DNA from 2 places in the Rothia sp. P6271 genome. Region 1 is predicted to be linked to the other one. Evidence: riboswitches for the same ligand, from Rfam matches in the RefSeq annotation. Region 1 holds a riboswitch; the other holds the start of a gene.
What was found. A riboswitch is a leader RNA that binds a small molecule or an ion and turns the genes downstream of it on or off. The one in region 1 is predicted to bind S-adenosylmethionine.
Positions count from the first base shown of each region.

Region 2: linked by a shared signal. The riboswitch ahead of ACN08X_RS05840 (LLM class flavin-dependent oxidoreductase) and the one ahead of ACN08X_RS05195 (nuclease PIN) in region 1 are both predicted to bind S-adenosylmethionine.

Region 1 is NZ_JBLXXV010000005.1:34,714-39,137, forward strand. It holds gene ACN08X_RS05190 (SNF2-related protein) at 1-1,488, opposite strand, end outside; SAM riboswitch class IV at 1,635-1,763, shown strand; gene ACN08X_RS05195 (nuclease PIN) at 1,795-1,989, shown strand; gene ACN08X_RS05200 (plasmid stabilization protein) at 1,986-2,435, shown strand; gene ACN08X_RS05205 (DUF6350 family protein) at 2,620-4,410, shown strand.
Region 2 is NZ_JBLXXV010000006.1:48,804-53,227, reverse strand. It holds gene cls (cardiolipin synthase) at 1-481, shown strand, start outside; gene ACN08X_RS05840 (LLM class flavin-dependent oxidoreductase) at 561-2,057, opposite strand; SAM riboswitch class IV at 2,157-2,269, opposite strand; SAM riboswitch class I at 2,445-2,533, shown strand; gene ACN08X_RS05835 (AMP-binding protein) at 2,539-4,424, shown strand, end outside.

The sequences.
Region 1 (4,424 bases):
ATAGATGTCTAATAAGGTGCTCTGTACTGGGAAGTATTCGAGGTTGCTTTCATCTCGTGTGTTCTTGAGCGGGTCTTTAGGGTATTCCCATTCCCAGCGGGTGTGGGCGTGGGGTGTTTGTTCGCTGTCGAAGTAGACGTGAAGAATCAGCTCTGGTTGTTGTACTTGGGGTGGTTGTATCGTTGCGTCGTTGGTGCAGAAGCTGATATTGCGTGTGAGATATGGGTAGAACTCTTGATAGAAACTATTGATATCTTGTGAGGGGATTTCGATATGTTCTTCTCGGATAAGGGTTTCTGCTGCGCCGTTGAGTGTTTCTTTCAGGGGAATGAAAATAAGGTCGGCTGCGGCGTATTGGTCGTTGAGACGTGTTGGATTGATGGCGCTAGGTAGGGTTGTTTCCCAATGTTCAGCTTGTGCTGTGGCTTTGTAGTGTTCTTGTGCTTTGTGTCCGAGGGCAATGAATCCGTTGCGGGGCTGGCCTATTGGGTGGCAGTAGTATGCGGGGAAGGCGTTTTCTCCTGCGGTGAGTGTAGGTGTGATGCGTAGACCGTCTTTGTAGCTGTGAAGTTCTGCTTTTAGCGTGGCTTCTTCGGTGTGCGCCGTAGTGATGGGTGTTCCCTCTAGCAGGATGGGCAGTGCTATTTTTTCTGCTTTTTTGAGTACTTTCCATAGTAGGGAAGAGTTAACAGTAGAAAGTGTTACCCAATCGCGGTGGGAAGTGTACGCTGATTGCCAAGGTCTGATGATGGAGTAGAACTCTCGCAACCATCGTTCGTGTTGGGGTCGGAGGGCGTGGCTACTTGTCTTTCCGGTGTGATCTTTTTGGAAGTGTTCCCAGTTGATGCCGTCTTTAATCCATCGGTTGTTTTTACCTTGGACGAGTGGGCGTGCTTGTAGGGTGATACGTGGTGTTTTGTGTTGACCGCTACCGAGTGCGAAGCGGGAGTTGACGTGCATTTTGAGGTCGAGAGCGGCGATGGTATTGCTGTTATTTTCGTAGGGTATCCGGTGATGCTGCGCCAGTGTTTGTGACAGCGTTCTGCGCCATGTCGACATTTTTTGTTGTTCTGCTAGCTCTTGTGCAGTGGTGATTCCGTGTTGTTTGAGCTGTTCTTTGCTGAGTCCGTCTGTGACGCGTTGAGTGGAGCTTTGGGCTTTGCTAACTTTTTCGGCTCTTTCGATGGCGGTGAGCATGATGGCTACGGAGTGTTTGCAGTCGGTGCGTACTGGGCAGGTGCATCGTGCGGAGAAGGCGAGGGATCCTTCAACCTGTTTTGCGGGGAAGACAATTTTGCTGAGGTATGGGTCTGTTGCGTCGCCGTAGGTTGTTCCTGTCAGGATGTGTGCTTGGGCGTCGTAGGAGTATCGGGCGACTTTGCCTTCTTGCATGTATTGTTTTCCGCGGAGGTAGGTGCGGTGTCCTACTTGCTGGATAATTTTTGCTGCGCTGACGGGGATTCTGGGGAAAGCTGATGGTGCATTCACGGTGGTTGTATCCTCTGCTGGCAGGGTGCATATATGTTCTAGGTTACCGGATGAGCTTTCACTAAAGCTGGTGTAGCCTAAATCTCTCAAATATTTTGGGCTGTGCTCTTTGTTTTTTTGTGGTGGTTGCGTTATTCTGGATTCAGCTTCAAGAGTTTCAACTGATAAGCTCCGACTTTAGTTGAACGCCAACCCCATGTTCACGGGTGGCTCGGATGACGAAGCGGTTCGTATTCGCGTCATAGTACGCAGGCTGGTACGGACAAGAGCACTTCGAAAGGAAAGCGCATTCAGCGCAGTTGTATCATGCACAACACCGCTCGCCCTCAGCACAATATTCAACCTGTTTCTTCTGCTCAAACTCGTGGCGGTTACGCTGCCGTAAGCATTCAAGATTACACTCGTATTTCCCATGAGCGTTCTGAGTTTCTTAACTTTTTGCTCTCTCCTAATCCGCACGGTATCCCTAACCAGGAATACGGTATCTTACAAGCAGCATGAGTATAAGAGGACTACTTCTAGACTCTGATGTACTAGCAGAGATTCGCAAAACCACACCACATCCGCAGGTCGTTGCGTTTCTTCGCCGTCGCTCATATATGGTGATGTACATATCAGCACTTAGCCTAGGCGAACTTAAAGGGCTTTACCCCTACCCTGAAACAGAGCGGTGGGTTAACGAACTTCTCGAACGTTTTAGCGGGCAGGTTCTCGACGTTGATACGAACGTATCTTTGGCATGGGCCGGTCGCCAAATTCGTGCTGAAGAACGCCCCTCACCAGAAGGCCCTTATACGCCATTGCCTACCGCCGCACTTGAAGGGCTCATGGCTGCTACCGCTGAAGTGCATCAGCTAGAAATAGTTTCTTCTAAAGCAGATATTTATCGCCGCTGGGGAGTCCCTGCCGTTAATCCGCTGCACGAAAACGCCGCGCGAGGACTATAAACCCTGTGTCTTTTACGTGACCTTAAGACGTAGGCTGTGATGAGCTTAGCGTCTTGACCGGCATACATGGTATGGTTCAGTGGGGTGCACGCGGTGAAGAAAATCCTTGGTTTATGTCTCATTTGGATTAGAAAAGCTGTGTGAACTTCAGAGTTCAATAGAGTTCATGACAAGATAAAAGACGATGAAAACCAGCGTGATGAAACCTCAACAACGTTCGATACCGATGCCCCTCTGGCTACAGGGTGTTGTCGAACTCTTTCGTACTGCCTTCTACTCTTGCTTTGCTGTAGTGCTACTACTGGGTGCCGTATGGTTTACCGGCGGTTTTGAACAGCGTGACCTCTACGCTATGGCAGTTTTAGTTAGCCAAATGTGGCTTCTAATCCACGGGGTTCCTCTTCATCTGAACATCTCTGCCCCGTATGGAGACACCCCCGATATTCAAGGGACGATGAGCTTTATCCCGTTGGGCTTAACGCTGATACCCTTATGGTTATGTTTCCGTTCAGGACGAGTCTTAGCTCAAGCATCTCGTGAGGGACAATTCTGGATACCAACATTAACCGGAGCTATCACTTATAGTGCCTGTGCTGGGGGCTTGAGCCTTTTGACAACAGATACTGCTGCGGTAGCGTATCCTGTAGCTTCTGCACTTGTACCGTGTTGGGTCGTTTTATCAGGGCTTATTCTTGGTGGCTGGTACGAGTCTCGTTCTTTGGCAAGAATGATCGGTGTTAACGCTGCCGAATGGGTTGCTCAGTTTAGCCAGTACTCACGTTGGGCGGGTTCTTATGTTTGGACAGTTCTTCGCGCGTCAATCGTGGCAGTTCTTGCGTTTATTGGCTGTGGAGGGCTATTACTGAGCTTGTCTTTGCTCTGGCATTGGAGCGATGTCGTAACAATTTATCAATTGCTTGATGCTGGTGCTATCGGCGATACTGCTTTGACCTTTTTACAGCTTGGTGTTATCCCTAACGTAGTTTTTTGGGCGATGTCTTGGAGTGTCGGAGCTGGTTTCTCATTGGGAGAACATACCTCCGTAAACTTCTTTGAACACTCTACTGGTGTGCTCCCCGCTTTCCCTCTTCTGGGTGCCTTACCAACGGTCAATGAACCGTGGAACTATATTGCTATTGCGGTTCCTGTGCTGTGCGGTATTGTTGCTGGCTGGTGGTTCTTCCGTGCCGGTGAAGACCACCTTGATGAGTGGCTTTCTCTGAAAATTCCTTTCCGCTGGATTTCTTTGCCACTATCAACTTTTGCCTTAGCTATCTTTGTTTCTGTTCCTGCCGGCATCATTTTGGCGTTATGCGGTTGGGCATCGCGCGGTTCTCTTGGTATGGGACGTTTTACTGATTTAGGGCCAGATGCTTTATTATTTGGTGCTTTATCTGCCGGTTGGATTGCTTGTGGCGTGATGATGGGATCGGTGATGGCCCCTATCTTCCATCGTGGCGCTATTACTGAGCTTGAGCGTTTCTCTGAGCTAAAGAACGACCGTGAAGAGCGCCGTCGTCGTAAACGTCTTGCCCGCGAGCAGAAAAAAGCGCAACGTCGGAACTCTCGTCAGAATTCTGCTATCGCAGAAGTTGAAGAACAGCATGATGAAACCAATAAGCCTTCTTCAGAGGCTGTGCGTCGTCTCTTAGAAGACGCTGATGAACCGTTATCGGATACGACGCGATCTGAGGTGACTCAAAAAGAGGAGAAAAAAACTGCTGATTTTGAATCTGTCGTAGCCCAAAACTTACGATTGTTTTCTGATCTCGAAGAGGAACACCTCGAGGCTCAGGCAGAGGCTTCGTCAACTGAAGATGACGTATCGAAACAAAAAAATGATACTGCAACCGATAAGGTAACTGGAGATAAGGATTCCTCTGAAGGGAAAACCCTCACTCACTTTAAACATGGGCGAGTCATACGCCGTCCAAAAACTCGACGTCGTTCTTCGTCGAAGTCTGATGACTCTTAACGCTTTTCGGGCAC
Region 2 (4,424 bases), on a different contig from region 1:
CCTCATTTACAATGCAGAACGACGCATCGTCGTCTGCTCCCCCTACTTCGTCCCAGAAGAAACACTCTTACAAGCACTCACCAATGCAGCACTATCAAAAATTGATGTCACCCTCATCGTCTGCGAAAAAGGAGACCAGTTCCTACCCAATATGGCTCAACGCTCCTACTACGAGAAACTTCTCCACGCCGGAGTCAACATCAAACAATATCCCGGGCCAACCGTATTGCACTCAAAATACATGTTTGTAGATGACCATCTCACCTTCATTGGATCATCAAACATGGATCCGCGCTCATTTGCGCTCAACCTCGAAGTATCCACCTTCATCGTCGATACAGGAATGGTTAAAGAGTTAGAAAGCATCTCTGAAGAATACATCTCTCAATGCAAAACCCTCCGATACGACGAATGGGTTGCCCGCCCCAACCGTATCAAGGTCGTAGAAAATATCTGTAGGCTCTGGTCATCGCTCCTTTAAAAGATTAGGGTTCTCTCTGATATACCCCCCACACCAAAGAGAACCCTAACATTGCGAATCATTACCAGAAGAAAAACTCTTATAAACGCTCTGCCTGATTCTGAGCCAAGCTCAAAAACTGACGGGCAGGAGTGTCAGCAGCATTAGGACCACCAGCAAAAGCGCCACGATATGCTGCCGCAGGATGACGCTCATTCACACGTGTATGCCCCACACCAAAAAGATTCTCACGTAATGTATTCCCCTCATACTCTGTGCGATACCGGCCACGCTTTTGAAGCTCAGGAACAACAAACTCCACAAAATCTTCAAAAGAGCCAGGAGATACATGGTAGGCAAGGTTGATACCATCTAAATCTCCCTCGTCAATCCAGCGCTCCAACTCATCGGCGACAGTCTGAGCAGAGCCAACAATTACATCACCCATACCACCGATAGCGCAATGACGAGCAATATCAGCACGAGTCCACTTCGTCGTCTGAGACTGCAAGGTAAAAGGTGTCAAAAAGGATTGAATGGATTCCGTCTTGACATACTCAAGAATCTCGTCCTCATCAAATAGTGAAAGATCAACACCAGACCAACCACCAATAATCCCTTGAGAAGACTCTATATCCACATATTTCAAATAATCCTGATACTTCTGCTGTGCTTTCTCGTCTGTCTCGTCAACTACCACCGAAAGCATGGCAAGAATCTTCACGTCATCACGACGCCGGCCGGCACGTTCAGCCTCATCACGGATACGAGAGGTCACATGCCTAGTCAAATCTGGACGTAACGCAGAAATGAAAATCGCCTCGGCATGTTTTCCAGAAAAAGCCTGACCGCGAGAAGACGCACCAGCCTGAAAAATCACGGGAGTACGCTGAACAGACGGCTCGGTCAAAGAAATTCCAGGAACTTGAAAATACTTGCCCTGATGCAAGATAGGATGAATTTTCTCAGGATCTGCAAAAATCCCGCGCTGACGGTCACGTAGCACCGCTCCGTCTTCCCAAGAGCCTTCCCACAACTTATAACAAACGTCGAGAAATTCGTCAGCAATTTCGTATCGTTCATCATGCTCAATCTGACCGGCAAGCCCCTGATTCTCTGCCGCAGATTGAAGATAAGAAGTCACCACGTTAAAACCAACACGACCACCCGTTAAATGATCTAACGTCGCATAAGAACGAGCCAAAGTATAAGGCTGGTTATACGTCACGGCAGCTGTCACTCCAAAACCAAGATGTTCCGTGACTGCTGCCATCGCCGAAATCTGTAAGAACGGGTCACCTACCGGTACCTGTGCACCATCACGAAGTACGGGTGCAACAGAATCCTTATATACGTCGTATACGCCCACCACATCAGCGATAAAGACCGCGTCAAAAAGCCCTTTTTCGCACACTTGAGCTAAATCTGTCCAATATTTAATGGTGTTATATTCATCGGCTCGCGAGCGCGGGTGACGCCATAAGCCGAAGCTTTGGTGGCTTGTTGTTGTCATATCAAACGCATTGACAACGATACGTTTTTTAGAAGAAGACGGTGTCGTAGTGGGTTGTTCTGTCGTGGCGGTATGAGTTGCCATAAGTTTTTTCCTTTGCGTTCTTAGAGGAGAGAGCCCTCCTCTATGAGGCGTGGCATGTCGAAAACCATATTTTTCGGTGTTGATATGCCCGACGCATAGGCGCCGTATTTGCCGTTGTGATTATTTTGAGCCGGATCTTCATCTGGGGCACCCCGCTACGGAAAGAGGGTTGCCGTCCAACGAGCCAGAGCTTGACGTTGGAACTCGTGATCGCTGGGTTTAGCTTATAAAAAGTTCTTCTTGGTACCCAAGAGCTTCAGTGTTTATTGCGGTGGGTGACGTTCGCTAAGGAATATGACTCTATGCAACGTGATGTGTTCATCTGCTGGCAATGGAAAGTAACGTCTAGATGAATGTGTACGGAAGGTATTACGGTAGAACTCGTCTAAACCATCCAGAGCGACTGAGAGACCTGGCTCTAAGACGTCGCAGCAACCTCGCTTATGCGGTGGTGCTAACGCCAGAAACGATGGGAGTATCGATGTCGTATTGTTCGTCTTTTTCTTATTCAGACCCTCGAAATCAGGTGCAGAATCCGGCAGATGTTTCGGATCAAGAACGTATTGATTTTTGGGCAAGGCAGGCGCGAGAACGTCTTAGTTGGGGGAAGCTATGGGATGAGGATAAAACGCATGAGTTTATTCCTCCTCGTTTAGTAGACGTTCGTGAAGATGGTGTTCAAGAATTTTCTGTTCCAACGATTAAGTGGTTTGAGGGTGGTCAGCTCAACGTTGCCTATAACTGTGTGGATAGGCATGTAGAGCAAGGTTTTGGCGACAAGGTTGCGCTTTTCTTTGAGGGTGAACCTGGTGATCGTGAAGCTATCACTTATGCTCAGCTGCAACGCCGTGTGGCTCAGGCGGCACATGGTTTAGAGCGTTTGGGTGTGGTTAAGGGTGATCGTGTTGTTGTTTATTTGCCGGTGATTCCTGAAACTATTATTTTTGCTCTTGCCTGTGCGCGTATTGGGGCGATTCATTCTCTTGTTTTTGGCGGTTTTTCGGCGGAGGCTTTGAAGTTTCGGGTAGAGGATACTGGTGCCAAGGTATTAATTACAACTGATGGTCAGAATCGTCGGGGTAAGGTTGTTCCGGTCAAGTCGATAGCGGATGAGGCGTGTTCGTCTGAGAATAATATTGAGCATGTGGTGGTGGTGAACCGTACCTCAGCTACCGAGCAGGAAAGACAGAGTGTTCCGTGGTGTTTGGGGCGAGATGTTTGGTATCACGATTTGATTGAGGGTGTTCCAGATACGCATGATTACCCATTGCATGATGCTGAAGATCCGTTATTTATTATTTATACGTCGGGGACAACGGGCCAACCTAAGGGTCTTGTTCATACTATGGGCGGGTATTTGACGCAGACGGCGTATTCTCATGCGTTACTTTATGATTTGTTGCCTGATGTTGTTGACGCTGATGGTGTGCTTCGTCCTGATGAGTTAGCTACTCGTAATGATCGGCAAAAAGTTGCGGATACTGTTCATTGGTGTACAGCCGATTTGGCGTGGGTGACAGCTCATACTTATGAGATATATGGGCCGTTGGTCAATGGCGTAAGTCAAGTAATTTTTGAAGGTACACCTGATACTCCTACTTTTGAACGGCATTTTGAAGTGATTGAACGCTATGGTGTCACAAACTATTACACGGCGCCAACGTTGATTCGTTCGTTGATGGGGGCTTTCCCGCATGGCCCAGAGTCGGGAAAATATGATTTTTCGTCGGTTCGTCTTTTGGGTTCTGTGGGTGAGTCGATTAATCCACAAGCTTGGTATTGGTTACGTGAGCATATTGGTTCTGGTCGTGCTTCCTTTATTGATACGTGGTGGCAGTCTGAGACAGGTTCAACGATCTGTTCTCCTCGTCCGCATGATCCTCAGTTTGCGCCTGAGGGGACTTTTGAGCAGGGTACTCCAGGTATAGCTGTCAAACCAGGTTGTGCTACTCGTGCTATTCCGGGGGTTTCTGTGCGTGTTGTTGATGAGCACGGTGAGCCGGTTCAGACGGGGGCTCAAGGGTTCATTGTGGTTGATAAAGTGGGCCCGTCGATGGCTCGTACTGTGTGGAAAAATCCTCAGCGTTATCTTGATTCTTATTGGAGACATTATGGGGAGCGTGGCTGGTTTTTGGCTGGAGATGGCGCAAAGCAAGATGAGGACGGGGATATTTATATTCTGGGCAGGATTGATGATGTTATTAATATTTCGGGGCATCGTCTTTCGACGATTGAAATTGAGTCAGCTTTAGTGCGTCATGAGGCTGTGGTTGAGGCTGGTGTTTGTCCTGTTGAGGATGAGTTGACGGGGCATCAAGCAGTAGCTTTTGTGACACTTAGTGATGAGGGTAAGGCGTTGTCTTCTTC